DNA from 3 places in the Streptomyces sp. NPDC045778 genome. Region 2 is predicted to be linked to each of the others. Evidence: riboswitches for the same ligand, from Rfam matches in the RefSeq annotation. Region 2 holds a riboswitch; each other region holds the start of a gene.
What was found. Region 2 has a riboswitch for cobalamin ahead of AC07GB_RS25335 (CoA-acylating methylmalonate-semialdehyde dehydrogenase). Riboswitches for the same ligand answer to the same signal wherever they lie in the genome.
Positions count from the first base shown of each region.

Region 1: it holds a riboswitch for cobalamin, as region 2 does, so the genes downstream of both, AC07GB_RS02185 (ribonucleoside-diphosphate reductase subunit alpha) here and AC07GB_RS25335 (CoA-acylating methylmalonate-semialdehyde dehydrogenase) in region 2, are expected to answer to the same signal.
Region 3: it holds a riboswitch for cobalamin, as region 2 does, so the genes downstream of both, AC07GB_RS12420 ((2Fe-2S) ferredoxin domain-containing protein) here and AC07GB_RS25335 (CoA-acylating methylmalonate-semialdehyde dehydrogenase) in region 2, are expected to answer to the same signal.

Region 1 is NZ_JBWKJZ010000001.1:494,539-498,615, forward strand. Features, by position in the region: gene mctP (monocarboxylate uptake permease MctP) at 1-496, shown strand, start outside; gene AC07GB_RS02180 (hypothetical protein) at 565-1,200, shown strand; adenosylcobalamin-variant (AdoCbl-variant) riboswitch at 1,528-1,626, shown strand; gene AC07GB_RS02185 (ribonucleoside-diphosphate reductase subunit alpha) at 1,773-4,077, shown strand, end outside.
Region 2 is NZ_JBWKJZ010000021.1:35,356-39,432, forward strand. Features, by position in the region: gene alaS (alanine--tRNA ligase) at 1-1,714, shown strand, start outside; cobalamin riboswitch at 1,855-2,034, shown strand; gene AC07GB_RS25335 (CoA-acylating methylmalonate-semialdehyde dehydrogenase) at 2,206-3,705, shown strand; gene AC07GB_RS25340 (acyl-CoA dehydrogenase family protein) at 3,711-4,077, shown strand, end outside.
Region 3 is NZ_JBWKJZ010000008.1:10,376-14,452, forward strand. Features, by position in the region: gene AC07GB_RS12410 (SMP-30/gluconolactonase/LRE family protein) at 1-554, opposite strand, end outside; gene AC07GB_RS12415 (cobalamin-binding protein) at 692-1,606, shown strand; gene AC07GB_RS12420 ((2Fe-2S) ferredoxin domain-containing protein) at 1,638-2,045, opposite strand; cobalamin riboswitch at 2,109-2,229, opposite strand; gene AC07GB_RS12425 (cytochrome P450 family protein) at 2,326-3,555, opposite strand; gene AC07GB_RS12430 (TetR/AcrR family transcriptional regulator) at 3,843-4,077, shown strand, end outside.

The sequences.
Region 1 (4,077 bases), on a different contig from region 2:
CGACGCGACGCCTGAGCAGGAGACCAAGGTCTCCAAGCTGGTCTCGCTGCTCGTGAAGGTGGGCGCGCTCGTCTTCGTCCTCAGCATGGACAAAACGGTCGCCATCAACTTCCAGCTCCTGGGCGGCATCTGGATCCTCCAGACCATGCCCGCGCTCGTCGGCGGCCTGTTCACACGGTGGTTCCACCGGTGGGCGCTGCTCGCCGGCTGGGCGGTCGGCATGCTCTACGGGACGGTGGCCGCCTACGGCGTCGCCTCGCCGACGCAGAAGCACTTCGGCGGGTCCTCCAAGGAGATCCCCGGCATCGGCGAGATCGGCTACATCGGCCTGACGGCGTTCGTCCTGAACGTGGTCGTCACGGTCGTCCTCACCTTCGTCCTGAAGGCGTTCAAGGCCCCCGAGGGCGTCGACGAGACCTCTCCCGAGGACTACACGGCCGACGCAGGCGACCAGGGCGTGTCCGTGGAGCTGCCCAAGGTGGGGGCGGGCCACTGAGTTGAGGCGGTCCTGACGGACGGGGCCGGCCGGAGCGCGGCGTCGGACGCATGCGAAAGGATGTGCGCATGAGACGTTCCCGCCGCCTCCTGCCGGCCCTGTTCCTCGCCCCGCTCGCCCTCACCGGCTGCGGCTCGGACGACCTCACCGCCGGGTCGCCGCCGGACCGCGCCGAGCTGAAGGCCCGCGCCGAGGCGGCGCAGACCGTCGTGGAGCACGTGTACGTGACGGAGGCCGACGGCTTCGAGCTGGCCCGGCAGTCGGTGGGCGTCATCGGCGACGACGGCTTCCAGTCCACGTACGTGCGGGACGAGGGCGGCGGGCAGCTCACGCTCTCCGTCGACCGGGGCACCGTCACCGACGCCAACTGCCGTACGGTCCCGCCCGCCGCCAGGAGCTGCGAGAAGGACGGCAAGGGCTGGTACCGCGTCACGGGCTCCCGGCACGAGTACGTCCGCACGGAGAACGGGCTGCGGATCCAACTCGCCGCCGACCGCGGCGCCGTGAGCCGCGAGGTGCTGCGCGCCGCCGCCGAGGACGCCCACCGCGCCGACGACCGCGAGCTGGACGCGGCCCTGCCCGAGCAGGCCGACCCCGAGGGCCTGCCCACGGACGGCGGCGACACGGGCCGCCCGGCGGAGCGCGGCGACCTGCCGCCGAACGGGGACGGCGCCCCGCAGGACCCGCCGGGCGCGGGCGGCTGACCGACCGGGCCGGGCCCCCGGGCCGACCGGTCCAGCCCCCCCTGGGCCGACCGGTCCAGCCCCCCTGGGCCGACCGGTCCAGGCCGTCCGGCCGACCGGTCCAGGCCGTCCGGCCGACCGGTCCAGGCCCCCCCGCGCCGGCCCCCGCGCACCCCGCCCCAGGCCCGGGAAGCGGCCCCCTCCCCGGCCTCCCCCCTGGTGAGTTGACGCTCCGGCGCACCCCCGAGCGACCACCCCCCGTGAGGAAGCGGTCACCCCCTGACCAGCAACCGACACAACATCTAGGGGCGCCACCGAAACCCGGCACAAGATGTATGCTCGTCCTCGCTGTCGTCGCAGGGGAATCCGGTGCAAGTCCGGAACTGTCCCGCAACGGTGTACGTGTGCGCATTTGCGTACCCACAAAGTCCGAGGACCTGCCGACAGCGCGCCCGTGCCGCCCGGTCCGGGCGCAGACGTCCGGGCCTCGTGGACATGGGCTGATGGACGCGGTGTACGTACCGCTGCGCGCGGTCGCGCCCGTGTGCCCTCGCCTGCCTCGATGCCCAGAGCCGAGCGAGGGAGAGCACCACGTGACCATCGCGCCCGCCGAGCCCGCGTCAGCGCAGGCCGAAGCCGGTCAGCAGCACGCCGAGCAGTCCGCCCCGTCCACCGACGGGCCCGGCGCCGCCCTGCTGCGCACCCTGACCGACCTCACCGCCGACCTCCCCGACGCCGACCCCGGACGCGTCGCCGCGGCCGCGCTGCGCGGCCGCTCGGCGAAGGCCGACGAGGCCGAGCTGCGGGAGCTTGCCACCGAGGCGGCCGCCGGGCTCATCTCCGAGGACCCCGCCTACTCCCGGCTCGCCGCCCGCCTCCTGACGATCGGCATCCGCGAGGAGGCCGCGTCGCAGGGCGTCACGTCGTTCTCCGAGTCCGTCGCGGTCGGCCACCGCGAGGGCCTCATCGCCGACCGCACCGCCGCCTTCACGACCCTGCACTGCGCCCGTCTGGACGCCCTCGTGGAGGCCGCGCTCGCCGACGGCGCCGACCGCCGCTTCGGCTACTTCGGCCTGCGCACGCTGCACAGCCGCTACCTGCTGCGCCACCCGATCACCCGCAAGGTCATCGAGACGCCCCAGCACTTCATGCTGCGCGTGGCCGTCGGCCTCGCCGAGGACGAGTCGGTGCGGGCCCTGGACGAGGTCGCCGCGCTGTACGGCCTGATGAGCCGCCTCGACTACCTGCCGTCCTCGCCGACGCTCTTCAACTCCGGCACCCGCCACCCGCAGATGTCCAGCTGCTACCTGCTGGACTCCCCGCTCGACGAGCTGGACTCGATCTACGACCGCTACCACCAGGTGGCGCGCCTGTCGAAGCACGCGGGCGGCATCGGCCTCTCGTACTCCCGCATCCGCTCGCGCGGTTCGCTGATCCGCGGCACGAACGGCCACTCCAACGGCATCGTGCCGTTCCTCAAGACCCTGGACGCCTCCGTCGCCGCGGTGAACCAGGGCGGCCGCCGCAAGGGCGCCGCCGCCGTCTACCTGGAGACCTGGCACTCCGACATCGAGGAGTTCCTGGAGCTGCGGGACAACACCGGCGAGGACGCCCGGCGCACCCACAACCTGAACCTGGCGCACTGGATCCCCGACGAGTTCATGCGCCGGGTCGCCGCCGACCAGGAGTGGTCGCTGTTCTCGCCCGCCGACGTGCCCGAGCTTGTCGACCTGTGGGGCGAGGAGTTCGACACGGCGTACCGCGCGGCCGAGGCCAAGGGCCTGGCGCAGAAGACCATGCCCGCCCGTGATCTGTACGGCCGCATGATGCGCACCCTGGCGCAGACCGGCAACGGCTGGATGACCTTCAAGGACGCCTCCAACCGCACCGCCAACCAGACCGCCGAGCCCGGCCACACCGTGCACTCCTCCAACCTGTGCACGGAGATCCTGGAGGTCACGGACGACGGCGAGACGGCCGTGTGCAACCTCGGCTCGGTGAACCTCGGGGCCTTCGTGGCCGACGGGGACATCGACTGGGAGCGCCTCGACGCCACCGTGCGCACCGCCGTGACGTTCCTCGACCGCGTCGTCGACATCAACTTCTACCCGACCGAGCAGGCCGGGCGCTCCAACGCCAAGTGGCGCCCGGTGGGCCTCGGCGCCATGGGCCTCCAGGACGTCTTCTTCCAGCTGCGGCTGCCCTTCGACTCCCCCGAGGCGAAGGCGCTCTCCACGAGGATCGCCGAGCGGATCATGCTCGCCGCGTACGAGGCGTCGACGGACCTCGCCGAGCGCCACGGGCCGCTGCCCGCCTGGGAGAAGACCCGCACCGCGCGCGGCGTCCTGCACCCCGATCACTACGCGACGGAGCAGGCCTGGCCCGAGCGCTGGGAGGCGCTGCGGGAGCGCATCGCCAAGGTCGGCATGCGCAACTCGCTGCTCCTTGCCATCGCCCCGACCGCCACCATCGCGTCCATCGCGGGCGTCTACGAGTGCATCGAGCCGCAGGTCTCCAACCTCTTCAAGCGCGAGACGCTGTCCGGCGAGTTCCTCCAGGTGAACTCCTACCTGGTGCAGGACCTCAAGAAGCTCGGCGTCTGGGACGCGCAGACCCGCGAGGCGCTGCGCGAGTCCAACGGCTCGGTGCAGGGCTTCACCTGGGTGCCCGCGGACGTACGCGACCTGTACCGCACGGCCTGGGAGATCCCGCAGCGCGGCCTGATCGACATGGCCGCCGCGCGCACCCCGTACCTCGACCAGTCGCAGTCCCTGAACCTCTTCCTGGAGACGCCGACCATCGGCAAGCTCTCCTCGATGTACGCCTACGCCTGGCAGCAGGGCCTCAAGACCACGTACTACCTGCGCTCGCGCCCCGCGACGCGCATCGCCCGCGCCG
Region 2 (4,077 bases):
CTCCATGCGTCAGCTCGGCTACGGCGACCCCGCCCTCGCGGACCTCCTCGCCGTCGCCCGCGACCGGATGGCGCCGAGCTACCCCGAGGTCGCCGAGGCCTACGAGCGCGTCGCCGACCAGGCCCAGGGCGAGGAGGACGCCTTCCGCGCCACCCTCAAGCAGGGCACCACCGTCCTGGACACCGCCGTCACCCAGGTCAAGGCCGGCGGCGGCCGCCAGTTGCCCGGCGCCCAGGCCTTCCTGCTGCACGACACCTACGGCTTCCCCATCGACCTCACCCTGGAGATGGCCGCCGAGCAGGGCGTCGAGGTCGACCGGGAGGGCTTCACCGCGCTCATGCGCGAGCAGCGCGAGCGGGCCCGCGCCGACGCCCGCGCCCGCAAGTCCGGCTCCGCCCCCGACACCTCGGCCCTGCGTGCCGTCCTCGACGCGCACGGGCCGACCGACTGGCGCGCCTGGGACAGCCTGGCCACGGACTCCCGCGTCCTCGCGCTCGTGGGCCCGGCCGGTCCCGTACCCGTCGTCCGCGCCGGTGAGATCGTCACCGCCGTCCTCGACCGTACCCCGTTCTACGCCGAGTCCGGCGGCCAGGACAGCGACGCCGGACGGCTCTCGGGGGCCTCCCTCGAAGCCGATGTGCTCGACGTGCAGCGGCCGCTGCCCGGCCTGGTGGCCCATCAGATCCGCGTCACCGCGGGGGAGTTGGCCGTCGGCGACGCCGTGCACGCCGCCGTCGACCCGGAGTGGCGGCTCGGCGCGCGCCAGGCCCACTCGGGCACCCACGTCCTGCACGCCGCCCTGCGCGAGATCCTCGGCCCGACCGCCCTCCAGTCCGGCTCCTACAACCGCCCGGGCTATCTGCGCCTGGACTTCCCCTGGCGCGGCGGCCTCTCCGCCACCGTGCGCAGCGAGGTCGAGGAGGCCGCCAACCGCGCGCTCCGCCGTGACCTGCCCGTCGGGGTGCGCTGGATGACGCTGCCCGAGGCCAAGGAGCTGGGCGCGCTCGCCTTGTTCGACGAGACGTACGGCGAGCGGGTCCGGGTGGTCGAGATCGGCGGCGCCTGGTCGCGCGAGCTGTGCGGCGGCACCCACGTCGAGCACGCCTCACAGGTCGGCGTGGTCGCGCTGACCGGTGAGTCGTCGGTGGGCGCGGGCATGCGCCGCCTGGAGGCCGCGGTCGGCGTCGAGGGCTTCGGCTACCTCGCGCGCGAGCGCGACCTGGTGGCCCGGATCGCCGAGCAGGTGCAGGCGCCGCGCGCCGAACTCCCCGACCGGATCGCCGCGCTCCTCGACCGGCTCAAGGCCGCGGACCGGGAGAACGAGCGCCTGCGGCAGACGGCCCGCGCCGCCCGCGCCGCCGAACTCGCCGGGCAGGCCGTCGAGGTGGCCGGCGCGTCCGTGGCCACCGCCACGACGGACGGCGACGCGGGCGCCGCGCGGGCCCTGGCCCTCGAAGTGCGCGGGCGGCTGCGCGCGGAGCGGCCGGGCGTGGCCGCCGTGACCCTCTCCGGCGACAAGCCGGTCCTCGCCGTAGCGGTGAACAAGGCGGCACGCGCCGCCGGGTTGTCCGCGTCCGACTTGGTCAAGCGGCTGCTCGGCGGGCGCGGCGGCGGCTCCGACGAGGTCGCGCAGGGCGGCGGCGCGGACCGGGACGCGCTCGCGGCGGCCGTGGCCGGGCTCCCCGGCGTCGTACGCGAGGAACTCGGCGCCTGAGCACCGCGCGTCCAGCCGGGACGGCCGCCTTTCCCGCGGTCCGCCGTGGCCGGACGCGCGGCTCCCCGCGCTCCTTCGGGGGCGGCAGGGGTGCGGTAGGGGTAGGCCTCCATGGACTTACTAGGACGTCCAAGTATATCGTCGTGACCAAGGCCCGCGGTGCAGGGAAGCCGGTGTGAATCCGGCACGGTCCCGCCACTGTGACCGGGGAGTGCGCTCTCACGAAGACCTGAACGCCACTGACGGAGAACTCCGTCGGGAAGGCGGGGAGCGCGCGCTGATCCGGGAGTCAGGATACCGGCCGCGGGGTGTTCCGTGTTGTCCACGAGGATGGAGCAGACACGCATGGCCCCGGTGCGCACCCGCGACCCTGGAGACCCGGACCTGCGAGCGGTGACCCCCGCTGCCTGACGGCCGTTCGGCGTGCCCCGGCGGCACGCGGACCGGCCCCGCCATCCCCGGACCACACCTGACGAGAGAAGCAGGCCCCCATGGTCCGTGAACTGACCCACTTCATCGGCGGCGAGCACACCCCGGGAACATCGGGAACGCACGCCGACGTGTACGACCCCAACACCGGTGACGTACAGGCGCGCGTACCGCTCGCGCACCGCGCGGACACCGAGGCGGCGATCGCGAACGCCACCGAGGCACAACACGCCTGGGGCGAGTGGAACCCGCAGCGCCGCGCCCGCGTGCTGCTGCGCTTCCTCCAGCTCGTCGAAGGCGAACGCGACACCCTCGCGCGCCTGTTGTCGTCCGAGCACGGCAAGACCGTCGCCGACGCGCACGGCGACCTCCAGCGCGGCCTGGAGGTCGTGGAGTTCGCCGCGGGCATCCCGCACCTGCTCAAGGGCGAGTTCACCGACAACGCGGGCACCGGCATCGACGTGCACTCGCTGCGCCGCCCCCTCGGCGTCGTCGCCGGGATCACGCCCTTCAACTTCCCCGCGATGATCCCGCTGTGGAAGGCCGCGCCCGCGCTCGCCTGCGGCAACGCCTTCGTCCTCAAGCCCTCCGAGCGCGCCCCTTCCGTCCCGCTGCGCCTGGCCGAGCTGTTCCTCGAAGCGGGCCTGCCGCCGGGCGTCCTGAACGTCGTCAACGGCGGCAAGGAGTCCGTCGACACGCTCCTTTCGGACCCGCGCGTCAAGGCGCTCGGCTTCGTCGGCTCCACACCCGTCGCCGCGCACGTGTACGCCACCGCCGCCGCCCACGGCAAGCGCGCCCAGTGCTTCGGCGGCGCCAAGAACCACATGATCGTGATGCCGGACGCGGACCTCGACCAGGCCGTCGACGCGCTGCTCGGCGCGGGCTACGGCTCCGCGGGGGAGCGCTGCATGGCGATCTCCGTGGCCGTCCCGGTCGGCGAGGCCACCGCCGACGCCCTGGTGGCCCGCCTCAAGGAGCGCGTCGGCGCGCTGCGCATCGGCCGCTCCGACGACCCCGAGGCCGACTTCGGGCCGCTGGTCGGCCCCGACGCCGTCGACCGCGTCCGCTCCTACGTCGACCTCGGCGTCGAGGAGGGCGCCGAACTCGTCGTCGACGGCCGCGACTTCACCCTGGCGGGGCACGAGCGCGGCTTCTTCGCGGGCGCCTCGCTCTTCGACCGCGTCACCCCGGACATGCGGATCTACCAGGAGGAGATCTTCGGACCCGTCCTGTCCGTCGTCCGGGCCGCCGACTACGAAGAGGCTCTGCGGCTGCCCACCGAGCACCCCTACGGCAACGGCGTCGCGCTCTTCACCCGCGACGGCGGCACCGCCCGCGACTTCACCCGGCGCGTCGACACCGGCATGGTCGGCGTCAACGTACCCATCCCGGTCCCCGTCGCGTACCACACCTTCGGCGGCTGGAAGCGCTCCGGATTCGGCGACCTCAACCAGCACGGGCCCGACGCCATCCGCTTCTACACCCGCACCAAGACCGTCACCTCGCGCTGGCCCTCCGGGGCGAAGGAAGGCGCGAGCTTCACGATCCCGACGACGGCGTGAGCCCGATGACCACCACCACGCTGCTCACCGACGACCAGCTCGCCCTCGTCGAGACCACCCTGGACTTCGCCGCGGAACACCTCGCCCCGCACGCCGTCGCCTGGGACCAGGACAAGCACTTCCCGGTCGACGTGCTGCGCAAGGCCGCGGGCCTCGGGCTCGGCGGCGTCTACGTCGACGAGGCCGCGGGCGGCTCCGGCCTGAGCCGGTCCGACGGCGTCCTCGTCTTCGAGGCGCTCGCCTCCGGCTGCCCCTCCGTCGCCGGCTATCTGTCCATCCACAACATGGTCGCCTGGATGATCGACCACTACGGCGACCGCGCCCAGCGCGGTCGCTGGCTGGAGTCGCTGACCTCCATGGACCGGCTCGGCA
Region 3 (4,077 bases), on a different contig from region 2:
TCGCCGTCCGGCGTGACGCGGCCGATGTTCCGCCCGCCCAGCGTCGTGGTGTACACGGTGCCGTCGGCCGCGAGGGCGACACCGTCGATGCCGCCGAGACCGGCGGCGTACGTGCTGACCTCGCCGGTGTCCGGGTCGACGAGCAGGAGCTTCGACGTGGGCAGCGCGTCGCCGGTGAGCGAGTGCAGAAGGTCGTTGCCGGTGCCGACGAGGAGGCGGCCGTCGTCCCGCACGACGATCCCGCCGTTGGCGCCGACATCGCCGGTGAGGGGTACGGGGGTGCGGCCCGGCGCGTCGATCCGGTAGACGCGGCCGGAGAAGTACGCGGTGGCGAACATCCTCCCGCGCTCGTCCACGACGATCGACTCGACCCAGTCGGGGACGCGTGCCACCTGGACCGGCGCGCCCGCCCCGGTGGCGGCACAGGCCGGTGCCGCGGACGCGGGGGCGGGTGCGAGCACACCCGCGGCCGCGGCAAGGAGGGCCATCGACAGGATGCCGCGGCCCGGCCGGCGCACGGCTCCGCGGAGCCTCCGGCTCACCTTCAACGTCATCGGTTCCCCTCCGTCGTCGGGTCGGTCCGCCCGGCGCAGTATCGGCTCCGGCGACCGCGAACACCACCGTCGGGAGGCGTCGGATCGGCCACACCCGTGCGGGGCGCGGACGGTGGCTCACGCCTTAGGGTCGGCGTATGCGCATCGTGTCCCTGCTCCCCGCCGCCACCGACCTCGTCGCCGAACTCGGCCTGGTGGAGCGGCTGGTCGGGCGCACCCATGAGTGCGACTGGCCGCCGCAGGACGTGGCGTCCGTCCCCGTGGTGACGGGCGCCGACCTGGACCAGGACGTCTTGAGCAGCCGGGAGATCTCCGACGCGGTGGGCGGGTCGGCGCACTCCGGGTCCTCGCTGTACACCCTGGACACGGAGGCGCTGGCGGCGCTGCGGCCCGATGTAGTCCTCACGCAGGACCTGTGCGACGTGTGCGCGGTGTCGTACGAGAGGGTCAGCCGCACCGTGCGGCTCCTGGACGCGGACACGCGGGTCCTGAGCCTGGAGCCGCGCACCCTTGAAGACGTCCTGGACTGCCTGGTCACCGTCGGCTCCGTTCTCGGTGTGCGGGAGCGGGCCGAGTTGCGCCGGGGGGAGCTGCGGGCCCGCCTTGAGCGGGTGCGCGCGCTGACCGCCGGGCGCGAGCGGCCCCGGGTGGTCGCGATCGAGTGGCTGGATCCGCTGTGGCCCGCAGGACACTGGGTGCCCGAGCAGATCACTGCCGCCGGGGGCGAACCGCTCCTCGCCGCGCCCGGCGAGCACACCGGGCCCATGACGTGGGACGCGGTGCGCGCCGCCCGCCCCGAGGTGCTGCTCGTCCTGCCGTGCGGCTTCCCGCCCGAGCGGACGCTGCGCGAGTCGGACCTGCTCACCCGGCTGCCCGGCTGGTCCGGGCTGCCGGCCGTCCGGTCGGGGCGCGTCTGGGTCCTGGACGGGCCCGCGTACTTCAACCGGCCAGGGCCGCGTGTCGTCCGCGGGGCGGAGGTGCTGGCCCACGTCCTGCACGGGGTGCGCGCCGGGGCGGCGGTGACGCCGGCCGAGGCGCGCCCGCTCCGCTGACGCGGGGGGGCGCGCCGCCCCGGCCCGGCGTTCAGGGCAGCGCGCGGCGCCGCGGCGGGCTGAACGCGTACAGGTCGAGGATCTCCGGTCGCGGCGCGATGCCCGGGCCTCCGGCGCGGACCCAGGCGACGATGTCCTCGGTCGCGTCCGCGTCGTTGACCAGGCCGAGCCACACCGGCCGGGCGCCCGCCGCCCGGCCCGCCGCGGAGGGCTGGACCACGATGACGTTGGCCTGGTCGCACACGTCCAGGCAGGCGGAGACGCGCACGGGCGCCTCGGCCCGCAGACGCGCGGTCTGCTCGGCGTGGTCGACGCCGGTCACCTTCGGGCTGCCGCAGCAGCAGTCCCGGCACACGACGACCCGGCAGGGCGCCGGGGCGGTGGCCGACTCGAAACTCCTCGCGGTGCCGGACGACGTCCGGGCCGGTCTTGCGGGCATGCCGCGTCCTGCCTCTCTCCGGGGAGATCCGCCCCGGTGTTCCGTGGAGGAGGCGACCGCGTGAGTCTCCTGGCTCTCGGGTCGTCGCTCGTCCCGGCCTTCCCACCCCCTGGGGGCGGTGGCCGGTCGGGACGCGCTCGCCGATCACAGTGGCGGGACCGCGCCGGATTCACACCGGCTTCCTCGGACCGCCGTCGCCTTGTTCGCCCGTCATCATTCCATCCGGCCGTACGTGACCGGCCGGGGGCCCGTTTCCGGTGCCGCGCCCGCCGTACGAGCGTCAGTGGCCGTACGAGCCGTACAAGGTGACCGGCAGGGCCTGGACGCTGTTGCTGACGAAGGACGGCAGCGGCACCAACTCGCCGGGCGGCACGGCCAGCTCCATGCGCGGGAACCGCCGGAACAGGGCCGGCAGGGCGATGCCCGCCTCCAGGCGTGCCAGGGCCGCGCCGAGACAGTAGTGCGGGCCGTGGCCGAAGGAGAGATGCTTCGGCTGCGGGCGTGCGAGGTCGAACTGGGCGGCGTCGGCGCCGAATTGCCCGGGGTCCCGGCCCGCTGCCGCGTAGGAGGCGAGGACGGCGTCGCCGCGGGGGATCACCACGCCCCCGATGGTGATGTCGTCGAGGGCGTAGCGGAGCGGGAAGTGCGCGACGGGCGCGTCCCACCGCAGGGTCTCCTCCACCACGGCCTCCCAGGGCCGGTGCCCTGCCGTGACGGCGGCGCGCTGTTCGGGGTGGGTGAGCAGGGCCCTGGTCGCGTTGGTGATGAGGTTGAGGGTGGTGCCGTGGCCCGCGACGAGGACGAGGACCAGGGTGCCGATCAGCTCCGGCTCCGAGAGCCGGTCCCCGTCGTCGCGCGCGGCGATCAGATGGCTGGTCAGGTCCTCGCGCGGCCGCTGCCGCCGTGCGGCGACGAGGTCGGTGAGGAGGGCGTGCAGGCGTCGCTGGGTGGCGAGGGTCTCGTCGGGCGTGGTGACGCTGCTGGTGAGGCTCGCGGAGAGGTTCCGGAAGTCGTCGTAGCGCTCCTCGGGTACGCCGAGGAGGTCGCCGATCACCGCCATGGGCAGGGGATAGGCGAAGTGGCGGCGCAGGTCGACGGCGTCGCCGCCGCGCCCCGCGAGGTCGTCGACGAGGTGGCGTGTGATCGCCTCGACGCGGGGCCGCATCGCGGTGACGCGTCGCGCGGTGAAAGCCTGCGTGACGAGGCCGCGCAGGCGGCGGTGCTCCTCGCCGTCGGCGGTGGTCATGCCGCGGTTGGTGACGAGGCTGATGAGGGGCCACCCTTCCGGCACCTCTCCCGCGCGCAACGCGGACCAGTGCGCCGGGTCCTTGGCGACGCGAGGGTCCGCCAGGAGTGCCTGGAGGAGTTCGTGACGGGTGAGGACCCAGGCGGGCACTCCACCGGGCAGTCGCACCCGCACGACCGGGCCGAGCGCGCGGAGCCTCTCGTTCTCGCCGTGGAGGTCACCGGCGCTCGCGTCGAGGCGGATGAGGGGGGTCTGGGTGTCCACGGGTCACCTCTCGCTGGAGTCGAGGACGGGGGTCGTTCGCGGAGCGTGTGCGGTGACGGGCCTGGGACGCGCCCTGGGCGCCCCGGAGCGTGCGCGGGCGCCGCGCGGGGCGGATGTGCGCGGGGCGGGGTCTGGATCGTACGGTCGGACCCGGTCGCGGAGAAGAGCGCGGGCGAGGCCCGTCGGGGTGCCCGGGGAGGGATTCCGGCCGACTTGGTTCAGCCGACTGGGTTCAGCCGACTTGTTCATACGACTTACTCAGTCGACTATGTCGCTACTATGTACCCATGGCTCATGTGACCGCGGCCGAGCGCCGCCCCCAGCTGATCAAAGCGGCCATCGCCCTCATGACCAGGGAGGGGGTCGCCGCCGGAAGCACCCGCGCCATCGCCGCCGAGCTGGGCGTCGCGCAGGCGACGGTGCACTACACCTTCGGCACGAAGGAGGACCTCTACCGGGCTGTCATGCGGCAGCTCAGCCAGGACCTGGTGGCCCAGGCCAAGGCGGCCGCGCCCACGGAGG